2 regions of the Candidatus Pelagibacter sp. HIMB1542 genome follow, and region 2 is predicted to be linked to the other one. Evidence: riboswitches for the same ligand, from Rfam matches in the RefSeq annotation. Region 2 holds a riboswitch; the other holds the start of a gene.
The links. A riboswitch is a leader RNA that binds a small molecule or an ion and turns the genes downstream of it on or off. The one in region 2 is predicted to bind S-adenosylmethionine.

Region 1: another riboswitch for S-adenosylmethionine. It lies ahead of ACTTBI_RS02485 (O-acetylhomoserine aminocarboxypropyltransferase/cysteine synthase family protein); the one in region 2 lies ahead of ACTTBI_RS04030 (homocysteine S-methyltransferase family protein).

Annotation. Positions count from the first base shown of each region.
Region 1 is NZ_JBNAJB010000001.1:452,232-459,128, forward strand. It holds gene bamE (outer membrane protein assembly factor BamE domain-containing protein) at 1-410, opposite strand, end outside; gene ACTTBI_RS02445 (ubiquinol-cytochrome C chaperone family protein) at 409-876, shown strand; gene rpmF (50S ribosomal protein L32) at 879-1,061, shown strand; gene plsX (phosphate acyltransferase PlsX) at 1,075-2,076, shown strand; gene ACTTBI_RS02460 (HU family DNA-binding protein) at 2,077-2,376, shown strand; gene ACTTBI_RS02465 (MerR family transcriptional regulator) at 2,369-2,731, shown strand; gene ACTTBI_RS02470 (50S ribosomal protein L33) at 2,732-2,923, shown strand; gene ACTTBI_RS02475 (chorismate mutase) at 2,925-3,215, opposite strand; gene ACTTBI_RS02480 (COX15/CtaA family protein) at 3,259-4,284, shown strand; gene ACTTBI_RS02485 (O-acetylhomoserine aminocarboxypropyltransferase/cysteine synthase family protein) at 4,312-5,640, opposite strand; SAM riboswitch class V at 5,643-5,709, opposite strand; gene rplM (50S ribosomal protein L13) at 5,852-6,310, shown strand; gene rpsI (30S ribosomal protein S9) at 6,312-6,749, shown strand; gene argC (N-acetyl-gamma-glutamyl-phosphate reductase) at 6,783-6,897, shown strand, end outside.
Region 2 is NZ_JBNAJB010000001.1:729,657-736,553, reverse strand. It holds gene ACTTBI_RS04070 (aminotransferase class V-fold PLP-dependent enzyme) at 1-704, shown strand, start outside; gene sufU (Fe-S cluster assembly sulfur transfer protein SufU) at 701-1,165, shown strand; gene ACTTBI_RS04060 (SUF system Fe-S cluster assembly protein) at 1,168-1,467, shown strand; gene ACTTBI_RS04055 (HesB/IscA family protein) at 1,467-1,799, shown strand; gene ACTTBI_RS04050 (hypothetical protein) at 1,872-2,042, shown strand; gene glnA (type I glutamate--ammonia ligase) at 2,050-3,456, opposite strand; gene ACTTBI_RS04040 (YbaK/EbsC family protein) at 3,597-4,079, shown strand; gene ACTTBI_RS04035 (DMT family transporter) at 4,076-4,957, shown strand; gene ACTTBI_RS04030 (homocysteine S-methyltransferase family protein) at 4,950-5,855, opposite strand; SAM riboswitch class V at 5,863-5,925, opposite strand; gene ACTTBI_RS04025 (putative 2OG-Fe(II) oxygenase) at 6,017-6,607, opposite strand; gene ACTTBI_RS04020 (sulfite exporter TauE/SafE family protein) at 6,644-6,897, opposite strand, start outside.

The DNA of each region.
Region 1 (6,897 bases), 280 kb from region 2:
GACATAAAATCATATAAAAACGAATTTTTCCTAAAGTCCGATTCTGTTGTTGTTTTTGCTGCAATAATTTTCTTCATATCATCTTTGTTATAAAAATTTTTTTTCTTAAGTAATCCATATTTATCAATTTCTAATACCAAAATATCATTTTTGTATATTTTCATTTTTCCTAAATTTGAAAATTTAGATTGAGTTTGTTTCCTTTCAATATAGATCCAAACATCATTATCGAACTTACTTGTAGTTGAAGGAAAACCAAGTTTTTTGATTATATCGTTTTTATTTGTTTTGTTTTCTATAATATCCAACTGTTTTTTTTCTAAAAAATGCACTCCATGATGATCAATAACTGGTTTAAAAGTGCAATTTGAAAGTATTAAAAATAAAAAAAATATATATAATTTATTCATGACAAAAGAATATATCCATATTTATAACATTTTAATTAATTTCACTAGAAATAAAGATTTATATAAAAACTTAAATAGGGAAGATAGTTTTTCAGATAGATTAACTTTATTTTTACTCCATTTTTCATTTTTTTTAAAAAATTATCAAAGTGAGGAAAATAAAAAAATACTACAAGAAATTTACGATTTTAACTTTAGGCAATTAGAATTGAGTATTAGAGAGATTGGATATGGAGACCAATCTATAAATAAAAAAATGAAAGATTATATTAATTTGTTTCATTCTATGGTTTCTGAGATTCATTTTTGGGAAAATTTATCGAAATCAGATAAAATTGAAAAATTATCAATATTTTTAGAGGATTTTAATAATATTGCTGATTTACTTAAATATTTTGAGCAATTTAACTTAAATTTATCAAAAAAAACTTTGAATTCTTATTTAAAAAGTGTAAGTAACCCATAATTATGGCTGTACCAAAACGAAAACAAACCCCTTCCAGAACTGGAATGAGAAGAGCACAAACAATGAAATTTTCAACTAAAAATATAGTTGAGGATAAAAAATCAGGTGAATACAGACTTTCTCATCATCTAGATTTAAAAACTGGTATGTATAAGGGTAGACAAGTTTTAGACCCAAAAGAATAGTATAATTATCTTAATGTCCGAAAAAATTAAAATTGCAGTTGATGCAATGGGAGGTGACGGTTCACCAAAAAAAGTTATTGATGGTATTATTTATAACCATCAATCAAATAAAAACATTTTTTACAAAATATTTGGAGATAAAAATAAAGTTTCTCCATTAATTGAAAATAAAATTAATAAAGAGTTCTATGAGATTTTTCATACAGAGAATTCAATTAAAAGTACAGACAGTCCTTTAGAAGGTGCAAAAAGAGGAAAAGACACAAGTATGTGGCTTGCTATTAAGAGTGTTAAAGAAAAGCAGGCTGATATAGTTATATCTGCAGGTAATACTGGTGCTCTATTAGTTGTGTCAAAATTAAATCTTAAAATGATCGAAAATATAGACAAACCAGCTTTGTCCGCGCTTTGGCCAAATAAAAAAGGTATGAGTGTTGTATTAGATCTTGGAGCTAATATTGAATGTAGTTCAAAAAATTTAAGTGATTTTTCTTCAATGGGAGCTGCTCTTTATAATTCATTATACCCAGATGAAATAGCCAACGTAGCTTTATTGAATATTGGTTCTGAAGAATTAAAGGGTAATGAAGTAATAAAAGAAACATATCAAATTCTTAATGACAAAAAATCTGAAAATTTTAATTTTTCCGGATATATCGAGGGTAACCACATAATGGATGGTGAAGTTGATGTAATTGTATCTGATGGATTCACTGGAAATGTTGCATTAAAAACAGCTGAAGGGACAGCAAATTTTATTACAAGCGAATTAAAAAAAGCAATGACAGGAAATTGGATAGGAAAACTATCTTCTCTTCTAAACATTTCAAATTTAAAAAAATTTAAAAAAAGATTAGATCCAAGACTGTACAATGGCGCAATTTTTATAGGCTTAGATTCCCCAGTAGTAAAAAGTCATGGTGGTACTGATAACGTTGGCTTTGCTAACTCATTAGATGTTTGTCATAGAATTGTTAAAGGTAATTTGATAGAAAAGATTAAACAGAATCTTTAAATGAGAATAAATTTAACTAAAAAAGATTTAGTTAATTTAGTTTATATGCAACTAGGTTTTTCTAAACAGATTTCAGAAAACTTAATTGATGATTTTTTGTCTACAATTGTTTCTAATATTAAATCTGAGAAGAAACTTAAATTATCAAAATTTGGAACTTTTTCCATAAGACAAAAAAAAAGTAGAATTGGTAGAAACCCAAAAACTAAGGAAACTAAAGTAATATCTAGTAGAGATGTTGTTTTATTTAAACCTTCAAAAGAATTTAAAGAGTTTATAAATCTTAAAAATTATGGATAAAGCTGATCAAGCTTATAAAACTATTGGTGAGGTTGCTAAAATTTTAGACTTAAAAGTCAATAAGAAAGGTGTTTTGCCTACTCATATAATAAGATTTTGGGAAACACAGTTTAAACAAATCAAGCCAAAAATTCTTAATTCCAATCGAAGATATTATGATGAAAAAAATATAGATCTTCTTAAGAAGATTAAATATTTGCTAAAAGATCAAGGAATGACAATTAATGGAGTCAAGAAGATCCTGGATAATGAAGATACTTTAAAGCTTGACGAAATGGCAGATAAATCTATAAAAGCTGAAAAATTAAAAAATAAGTTAACTAAAATATCAAATATTTTAAAAACACTAAAATAAATGGCAAAAAAAACACACGTAAAAGTTAGAATGGTCCCAGAAGCTAAACCTGATAGTCCTTACTTTTATTATGTAAAAAAACCAGCAGGTGGCGAGAAAGCAAAAGTAAAATTATCTGCAAAAAAATATAATCCAGACACAAGAAAACACGAAATGTTTGTGGAGAAAAAGCTTCCACCTCATAGTAAGTAAATTATTTTTTTTTAAAATTTCTTCTTTCGTAATCAATATAAGACCAAATCATATTTTTCCAAATACGATTAGTTATTTTTGGATCAATGCCTTGTTTTAAAGATTTTGCTTTAATTTTTTTTAATATAAAATTAATTCTTTTCTTATCTACGATTTCTTTTTTAAATTCTTTTAGTTTTAAAACTTCCTCAACTAGTTTTGTTCTATATTTTATAAGTGATAATAGTTTATTATCTAGCTTATCAAGCTTAACTCTTATTAAATCTAGTTTTTTTTTATTATTTGGCGACATTTAATTTATTGGAATACTTAATAATTATTATATTTATCTGAGCATGTACAGTGAGAATAATCATTTAAATAATCAACTTAAATTGTGGATGCTATCATTATTAATTTTAGTTTCTTTAATAATATTGGTTGGAGGTTTAACAAGACTAACGGACTCCGGTCTATCAATTACTACTTGGGAATTATTTGTTGGTTTTTTTCCACCTTTTACAAATGAAAAATGGTTAGAATATTTTAGTTTATATAAAACAATTCCTGAATACAGCCAACAAAACTTCAATATGACTCTTGATGAATTTAAAGTAATATTTTGGTGGGAGTGGGGACACAGGCAGTTAGGGAGAATAATTGGTTTAACCGTATTACTCCCAATGGTTTATTTTACAGTAAAACATGGAGTTTGGATTATAAAAAAATATGGACTTATTTTTTTACTGGTTTGTTTTCAAGGATTTTTAGGTTGGTACATGGTATCAAGTGGATTAGTTGAAAGAATTGATGTTAGCCATTATAGACTAGCAACACATTTAGTTACAGCTTTTATAATTTTATCAATTGTATATTGGCAATTTTTAAAGTTATCATCCTCTTCAAATCAAACAATTTCAATTAATCTTTTTATAGCAAAAATTTTTTTAGTTTTATTATTTTTCCAACTAATTATAGGTGCTTTTGTATCTGGTATGGATGCTGGTAAAATCTATAACACCTGGCCATTGATGGGAGTTAATTATTTTCCTGATGATAGTAGTTTTAAAGAGTTTTTGAATTTGAAAGTTTTTGATAATCCTTCTATTGTTCAATTTATACATAGAAATTTAGCATACTTAATTATAGTCATTTATGCCTTAATCCTCTTTAAGGTAATTAACACTGGAAACAAAAAATTATACAAACCTATCACTGTAATTGGTTTGACTTTGGCATTTCAAATTTTTCTTGGTGTGATAACTATTTTATCTGGAGTAAAAATGTTATTTGCATCTTTACACCAGATAAATTCTATTTTGATAATACTTTCAACTTTGTATTTTTTATTTATTTCAAAATACAAAAGACAGATTAATTAATTTCTATTTGTAGACATATAAATAAAATTAACTAACTGCTTTTAAATTACCTTTTGATGATTTGTCTAAAGCTTGATCTAAATCATCGATGATATCATCTATATGTTCCAAACCAATACAAAGTCTAACATATCCAGGGGTTACACCTGAAGCAGCTAATTCATCCTCATTTAATTGACTGTGAGTAGTTGTTGCTGGGTGTATTGCTAAACTTCTAGCGTCACCTATATTTGCAACGTGGTAAAACATTTTTAAAGCCTCAATGAATTTTTTACCAGCTTCGATACCACCAGCTAATTCAATACCAACTAAAGCACCATTACCATTTTTAAGATATTTTTTTGCTCGACTTGATATCTCTTCATTATGTTCAGTGGAATAAATTACTCTCTCAACAGCTTTATGATTTTTTAAGTACTCAACCACTTTTGCAGCATTATCACAGTGTTGTTTCATTCTTAAAGCAACTGTTTCAAGTCCTTGTATAACACCAAATGCATTATCGGGAGAAAGAGCTGATCCTAAATCTCTTAATAGGGTTACTCTTGCTCTAACTGCAAAAGCAACATTTGCACCTGTTAATTCGGGCACAGCTTTACCCCAAACAACTCCTCCATAACTTGCATCAGGTTCATTAAATAGTGGCTGTCTTTTTGGATCTGCTGTCCAATCAAAATTTCCACCATCTACTAGTGCACCCCCAACTACTGTTCCATGACCTGCTATATATTTTGTTAAAGAATAAACAACCACAGCAGCACCATGTTCAATTGGTTTACAAATTACAGGGGCAGCAGTGTTATCTAAGATTAATGGAATGTTATATTTTCTACCAATATCTGAAACTTCTTTAATTGGAAAAACTCTTAAATATGGATTTGGTAATGTTTCTCCATAAAAAGCTCTAGTTTTATCATCTATTGCTTTTTCAAAGTTTTTTGGATCTGAAGGATCTGCATATCTTACTTCTATACCAAGCTTACTTAAAGTATGCGTAAATAAAGAAACTGTTCCACCATAAAGATCTGTTGAACTAACAATATTATCTCCAGCTTGAGCAACGTTTAATATTGCAAAAGTAGAAGCGGTTTGCCCAGATGCTACAGTTAAACTTGCAAGACCACCTTCAAGCGCAGCGATTCTCTTTTCCAACACATCGTTAGTTGGATTCATTATTCGTGTATAGATGTTTCCAAACTCTTTTAACGCAAATAAATTAGCTGCATGTTCAGTGTTATTAAATTGATACGAGGTTGTTCTATAAATTGGAACTGCTACTGAATTTGTAGCCGGATCACTTCTGTAGTCTCCACCATGTATCGCAATAGTTTCTGGATTATTTCTTTTTGTACTCATTTTTACTCCTTTTTTAGTGCTTTTGCTTTATGCAAGGCGCACAATACAGTTCAAATGCCTACCGATTTAAAATTTTATGAAAATTCCATTTTAGCAGTTTTATGCCCGCAATAGGATCAAATCGGCAAGTGATAAATAGCATATTAGTTATGTTTTACAAGCTAAATATAAAATTGACTTTGAATAATTTAATAGTATTAATCCACGCACAATGACAAAATTTACAAAAAAAGATCAAGTCACATCATATTGGTACGAGATTGACGCAAAAAATGCAGTTGTTGGAAGATTAGCGACTGTTGTATCTAATATTATTAGAGGCAAAAATAAGACTACTTATACACCTCACATGGATGATGGAGATTTTGTTGTAGTAAAAAATATCGAACAAGCAAAATTTACTGGTAAGAAGTTTCAAAACAAAAAGTATTATAGACACACAGGACATCCAGGTGGAATTAAAGTTACCACACCAGAAAAACTTCATGAAAAAAAACCTGGAGAAACTTTGAAATTAGCAGTTAAAAGAATGTTGCCTGGTGGTGTTTTGGGTAGAAAACAACTAACAAAATTAAAAATTTATTCTGGAAGTGAGCATCCTCATGCTGCACAAAACCCAAAAGTTATAGAATTAGATAAACTAAACAATAAAAACATTGCAAGAAATTAATATGGAAAACGTACAATCAAACACAAAAACTCCTAAGTTAAAATTAGATTTTAAAGATAGTAAGTACGCGACAGGTAGAAGAAAAACTTCAATAGCAAAAGTTTGGTTAAAAAAAGGTTCTGGTAAAATTTATGTTAATGGCAAATTATATAATGAATATTTTGCTGATGAAATTCACAAAATGCAAATTACAAGACCTTTTGAAATTATAAATCAAGCTACAGATTATGATGTTAGATGTAGTGTAAAAGGTGGCGGACCTACAGGTCAAGCTGGAGCAATGGTTCATGGTATTTCTAAAGCTTTGGTTCTCTTTGATGAAAATTTAAAAACAACATTGAAAACTGAAAAGCTTACAACCAGAGATTCTAGAGCTGTTGAGAGAAAAAAACCTGGTAGAAGAAAAGCTAGAAGAAGCTTCCAGTTTTCTAAAAGATAATTTTTTTTACAATTTAAACTGCTATAATAAAAAATGCCTAAGCTTAATGCATTAGTTGCCGGATCTACAGGATATATTGGTGTTCAATTAATCAAGTTATTAATTAACCACAAATATATTAATATTAAATATCTATGTGGAAATTCGT
Region 2 (6,897 bases):
ATGTGACTGGAGCAATATTACCAGTAAAAGAAATTACTGATTTAGCACATTCAAAAGGAATAATTGTTGTCGTAGATGGTTGTCAAGGAGCTCCTCATTTAAAGCTAGATATGCAAGACTTAGATTGTGATTTTTATGCAATTTCTTGTCATAAAATGTACGGCCCTACAGGACTAGGGGTTCTTTATGGTAAGAAAAAGTGGTTGGATGAACTTCCTCCTTACCAAGGCGGTGGCGGAATGATTAGAGAGGTTAAAAAAGATAGAATTACCTATGGTGATTTACCTAATAAATATGAAGCCGGAACTATGGCTACAGCGCAAGTTATTGCTTTTGATCAATCAATTAAATTTCTGGAGAGCGTAGGTATTGAAAATGTTATGAAACATGAAGCAGAATTAGTTGAGTATGGCCAAGAATTATTAAAAAAAAATAATTCAGTAAAATTGATTGGAAATCCAAAAAATAAAGGTGGAGTTTTGTCTTTCACTTTAGAAGGTGTGCATCCTCATGACATCGCAACAATTTTAGATGAAGACGGAGTTGCAATAAGAGCCGGTCATCATTGTTGTCAAATTTTACATGACAAACTCAATATACCAGCGAGCGCAAGAGCTTCCGTTGGAATATATAACACTAAAGAAGATTTAGATAAACTTAATGATGCAATAAATAACTGTAAGAAAATATTTAACTTAAAATGAATTTAAAAGAATTATACCAAGAAATAATTTTAGAGCATGGAAAAAATCCAAGAAATCTTCGTAAGACAGAGGATTTTAATAAAGATGCCAAAGGCAACAATCCACTGTGTGGTGATAACGTTCATGTCTATTTAAAATTAAATGGACAAAGAATTGTGGAAGATATTTCATTTGAAGGTAGTGGTTGTGCCATTTCTATGGCTTCTGCATCAATAATGACTGATTTAATTAAAGGTAAAAATGAAAATGAAGTAAAAGAGATTGTTGAAGATTTTTTGGGTATGATTAAAGAAAATCCTGAGCTTAAATCAGAAAATCTTGAAGAAGATGAAAAAACAAAACTAATGTGCTTATCTGGAGTAAAACAATATCCAATGAGAGTAAAGTGTGCCACACTATCTTGGCATACGCTAGTCTCAGCTTTTGATAATAAAACTGATGAGGTTAAAACAGAAAATTAATTATGTCGAAAAAAGATCAAATTATTGAAGAAATTAGAAAAATTTATGATCCTGAGTTACCAGTGAATATTTATGAACTAGGTTTGATTTATGATATAAAAGTTGAGGATGATAAATTTGCAAAAATTAAAATGACTTTGACTACTCCTAATTGTCCAGTTGCTGAAAGTTTACCTAAAGAAGTTAAAGATGGCGCAATGCAAGTTGACGGTATTGAGGACGTTGATCTTGAATTAGTTTGGGACCCACCTTGGAATAAGGATATGATGTCAGAAGCTGCAAAACTGGAGTTAAATTTATAATGAATCCAATTATTAAATTAAGTGATAATGCTGCGGAAAGAATTAAAGAAATTATGTCTAATGCAGAAAAAGACTCTTTAGGTGTAAGAGTTTCAGTTAAATCAGGAGGTTGTGCTGGCATGTCTTACGTCATGGAGTATACCAAAGAAGTAAATCCAAATGATGAAGTAATTGAGGAAAAAGGTGTGAAAGTATTTGTCGATTCTGCAGCTATTATGTATTTGCTTGGAACAGAAATGGATTACAAAAAAGAAGAGCTATCTTCTTCGTTTGTATTCAATAATCCCAACGAAACAGAAAGATGTGGATGCGGGGAATCCTTTAAAATCTAGCAAAAGTTGAATGTTCTCATTTAACGCATATCAGTATTGCATCATACGCATACCTAGTATATATATTTATGTATGAACAAATTTGAATTTAAAAATCTTGTTAAAAACCTAAAAGATACAATTAAAGAAAGAACTTTCTTTAAAGATTTACGTAAAGAAGTTGAGACCGGTGCAAACGGTACTCAAGATTACGTTGTTAAAAAAGGTATTAACAAAGATACAATTGCAACAACCAGACAGTAATTAAATATTAACTACTGTAATACATCTCAAACTCTACAGGATGAGGTGCGTGTTCAAATTTATGAATTTCCTCAAACTTAAGTGCTATATAAGCATCGATTTGGTCGTCAGTAAATACACCACCTTGAGTTAAAAACTCTCTATCCTTATCTAAACTTTCCATTGCTTCTCTTAAAGATCCACAAACGGTTGGTATAGCTTTTACTTCTTCTGGTGGCAATTCATATAAATCTTTATCAAAAGACTCACCTGGATGTATTTTATTTTTAATTCCATCAATACCTGCCATTAACATTGCTGCAAACGTTAGGTAAGGATTACCTGCTGCATCTGGAAATCTAATTTCACATCTTGCACCTTTTTTACTTAAAGTAATTGGAATTCTACATGATGCCGATCTGTTTCTTGCAGAGTAAGCTAATAATACTGGAGCTTCAAAACCAGGGATTAATCTTTTGTAACTATTTGTTGTAGAGTTAGCAAAAGCATTAATCGCTTTAGCATGTTTTAAAATTCCACCAATATAGTGTAATGCAGTTTCTGAAAGTCCTGCATATGCTTCACCTGAAAATACAGGAGTATCACCTTTCCAAATAGATTGGTGAATATGCATACCTGAACCATTATCACCTGCAACTGGTTTTGGCATGAAGGTTGCAGTTTTCCCAAATGAATGTGTTACCATTTGAACTACATACTTATAAAGTTGAACGTTATCTGCTTGGTCAACCAAAGTTCCAAAATACATACCAAGTTCATGTTGACTTGGAGCAACTTCATGGTGGTGTTTTTCAACTTTGATACCAACTTCTTTTAAGTTTTTTAAATATTCACCACGCATATCTTGCTCACTATCAACAGGTGGCACAGGAAAATAACCTCCTTTGATTTGAGGTCTATGACCCAAATTTCCATTTTCATATTCTTTACCTGAATTATATGGACCTTCTTTACTATCTATTTTAAATCCACTTTCATTCATATCATTTTTAATTCTTACATCATCAAAAACAAAAAATTCTGGCTCAGGTCCAAAAAACGCTTTATCACCAATACCTGATGATTTTAAATATTCCTCTGCTTTTTTTGCAACTCCTCTTGGATCTCTTTCGTAAGGATCTTTTTTGATTGCATCTAAAATATCACAGAACAAAACTACAGTATTATGAGACGTGAAAGGATCCATGAACATTCTTGCAGTATCAGGTTTTAAAATCATGTCAGATTCGTTAATTGCTTTCCATCCAGCAATAGATGAACCATCAAAAAACACTCCTTCATTAAGCATGTCAGCATCTACTATTGATGCATCCATAGTTAAATGTTGAAGTTTTCCTCTTGGATCAGTAAATCTTAGATCTACAAATTCTGCTTCTTTCTCTTTAATAAATTTTAAAACGTTTTCTGCACTCATTTTGTCTCCTATGTAATTTCGATGGAGCCTAATTAGCAAAAAAAAGTTAAAAAATAATGCTTATTTAATAAATAACACCTATGCATTTTTTACATAAGTAGTGTATCTACTCAATCAAATTAGGAAATTTTATAAATTCAATGGAATCAATACCAAATAAAGAACCGGTAAAAAGGGCAGAAAAAGCTCTTAAAACATTCGATCAAAATTTAAATGTTATCGTCTTAGAAAAAACAGCAAGAACAGCCAATGATGCTGCTACAGCTTTGGGTTGCAATGTTGGTGCTATTGTTAAAAGTTTACTTTTTAGGGCAGGTGACAACTATATATTAAGCTTGGTATCCGGAGACAAGCGTTGCTCATTAAATAAGTTAAAAAAAATTCTCAATGAAAAAGACGTGTCCATGGCATCCCCAAAAGCTGTTAAAGAGAATACAGGATATACAATTGGTGGAGTGTCACCAGTAGGTCACTTAAAGCAATGTAAAATCTTTATTGATAAAAGTCTAGAGAGATTCCCAGATATATTTGGAGCAGCTGGACATCCAAATGCTGTTTTCAAAATAAATTATAATAAGTTAATTGAAATAACAAACGGATCACCAGAAGATATTATTGAATGAGAGAACCAAAACTAATTGATTATAGTTTATTAACGTTGTTAGCGTTGATTTGGGCATCTGCTTTTTTTAATATTAAAATTGCAACCTATTCATTTGGTCCTGTTACAATTGCATTTCTAAGAGTTTTTTTTGGTTCAATTCCAGTTTTAATACTTTGCTTTTACAAAGAAATTAAAATCGAGGCATTTTCAAAAGATTGGTATTGGTTTGCAATGATTGGATTTATAAATTTAGTAGCTCCATTTTTTTTAATAGCATATGGAGTTAAATCTGTTCAAAGTAACTTAGCAGCAATTTTAATGTCATCAACTTCACTTAGCTCAGTAGTGCTAGGACATTTTTACACCAAAAATGAAAAATTTAATTTAATTAGAACCACAGGAGTTCTAATTGGATTTTCAGGAATAGTTTATTTATTTTCAGATAATTTATTAATTAATGAAAATAACTTTACTTCAGCATTATTAATTTTGTTAGGTGCTACTTGTTATGTAATTGGAGGTCTTTTAACATTAAAAATAAGTAAGAAAAAAAATGAAAATGTAACCAGTTCAATTTTGATTTGGGCTACTATTATATTATTACCTTTAGTATGTTTGATTGAACAACCTTGGAAAACTGTTCCAAGATTAGATTCTACTATTTCAGTTATTTATCTTGGGTTGATATCTACTGGAATTGCTTGGTTATTGAGATTTAGAATTTTAATTAACAATGGTTTAATTTTTCAATCTCAAGTATCTTATTTAATTCCAATATTTGGTACCATTTTAAGTTATATCTTTTTAAAAGAATTGGTTACTACTAAAGTTATAATTTCATTGATAGCAGTTATTATAGGTATCTATTTTGTAAGAAAAGGTACAAAATTTAAATAATGTTTTTTATTGCCTCTATATGTGAAGGCCGAGTTTCACAACATCCTCCAAGAATAGTGGCTCCATTTTCTTTAAATTTTTTTGCAAAAATTGATATTTTTTCAGGATCTAAATCTTTTCTTTGACCTAAAAAACTATTGGGGTTCGATCCATCATTTTCTTTATACTGAGAAGTATAACCACCTGTTGGTTTAGTTGTGATAAATCCATTTAATTTGAAACCAAATGGAACATTAAGTTTTTGAATTTCATCTAAATTATTCTCATAATTTTCAGGCGAAACACATGCTAGAATTACTCCTAGGCAATTTTCAGTAATTATTGAATTAATTTCAGAAATTTTTTCTCCACTTGGTAAAGAGTTTCCTTCAGAAATATGAACCCCAACTAAGTACGGTTTATTAAATTTCTTAATAGCTTCTATTCCACATCTAATTTCTTTGATACTGCTCCAGACATCAAAATAGAAAAAATCTACTGAGGGGTTTAGTAATTCAGCTAATTCCGAATGATCCTTTGTGATTTCTTTTTCACTTCTCTTGTCTTCTTCATATGTCAAATCTTGAGGCGGGAGTCCTCCTGCAATCTTAATGCGTGGATTATTTAATTTAGCTTTTTGTGCAATTTCACAGGCTTTCTGATTTAAGAATTTAAATTGATCTTCTATTCCATTTTCTCTCAATCTTTTTCTTCTCGTTGTAAAAGTTGTAGTTACAATTACATCAGCTCCAGATTTAATAAAATCATTATGAATATTAAGTATTAAGTCGTGGTATTTTTCCTCAATTAAAGCATTTGCACTCCACAAAGTTCCCTTGGGCTCCATACCTCTGGCCAATAATTCTTGACCCATTCCACCATCTAAAATTTTTGTTGTTTTAAAAAAATTTTTATCCATCTTATCCTCACTTTTTTAGTGCTTAAGCTACATGCAGGTGCACAATATAGTTCAACTACCTTGCTAATTAGATCTATTGGGAATTTCCATTTTAGCAGTTTATGCCCGCAATAGGATCAAATCGGCAATTACGTTTATATAATATTATTAAAGTTTGTAAATTATTTATTAAAAATTATTTTAGCATTGAAAGAAAACGATCTTCTTTCTTCTTCAATATTAAAGGGGTAGGCTGTATGCATTAAGTAGTTTGGAAATATTAAAAGATCGCCTGTTTTTGGTATCAAATTAAAAATACTTTTTGAAAGAAAAGCTTTTTGTCCATTTATAAAATCAATTGTTCCATTGGTTTTTATTTTTTTATTTTTAACATTTTTATTTTTTGTCATATGTTTTGGAATTTTTAAATAACCAACACCCGATAAGTCGCCTTCATGATAATGTATAGGATTATACTCATTTTTATATTGGCTAACGACCCACAGGTTTAAAATTCTAATTTCTTTAATTTTTTTAATATGTTCTTTAGTTAGAAAAATTTTAATATTTTTTATTAATTCTTTTTCTAAATTTTTTTTTATAAAACTTTTAGAAATTTGAACTTCTTTTCTAATTTGACTTGCTAATTTTGAACTATAATCATTTGATTTTGAGAAGATTTTTGTATCAACTTCCTTGTTAAGTTTTTCTAAAAATTTTTTAGAAATTTTAGATTTTCCTATTGAAGGTCCAAATGGTTTAAAATTTTTCATGAGAGATTAAATATATCAAAAAATAATTAATTCAACTTAAGCTATAAGTGTTATGCCCATTCTTATAGCAACAAAAATTACTAAGCATGCAGTCATTAGAGCTAATATTTTGTTAGATAGGAATTTTATATTTAAAAAACTTCCAATTTGACCACCAATTAAGACAGCAATAAATAGTGGCCAGTAATTTAAAAATTCGTTAAAGACTATATCCTTTGTTAATTGACCACCTATACCAAAAATTGAATTTACTAAAATAAATAAGGACGCAGTACTTGTTATATGCTTTG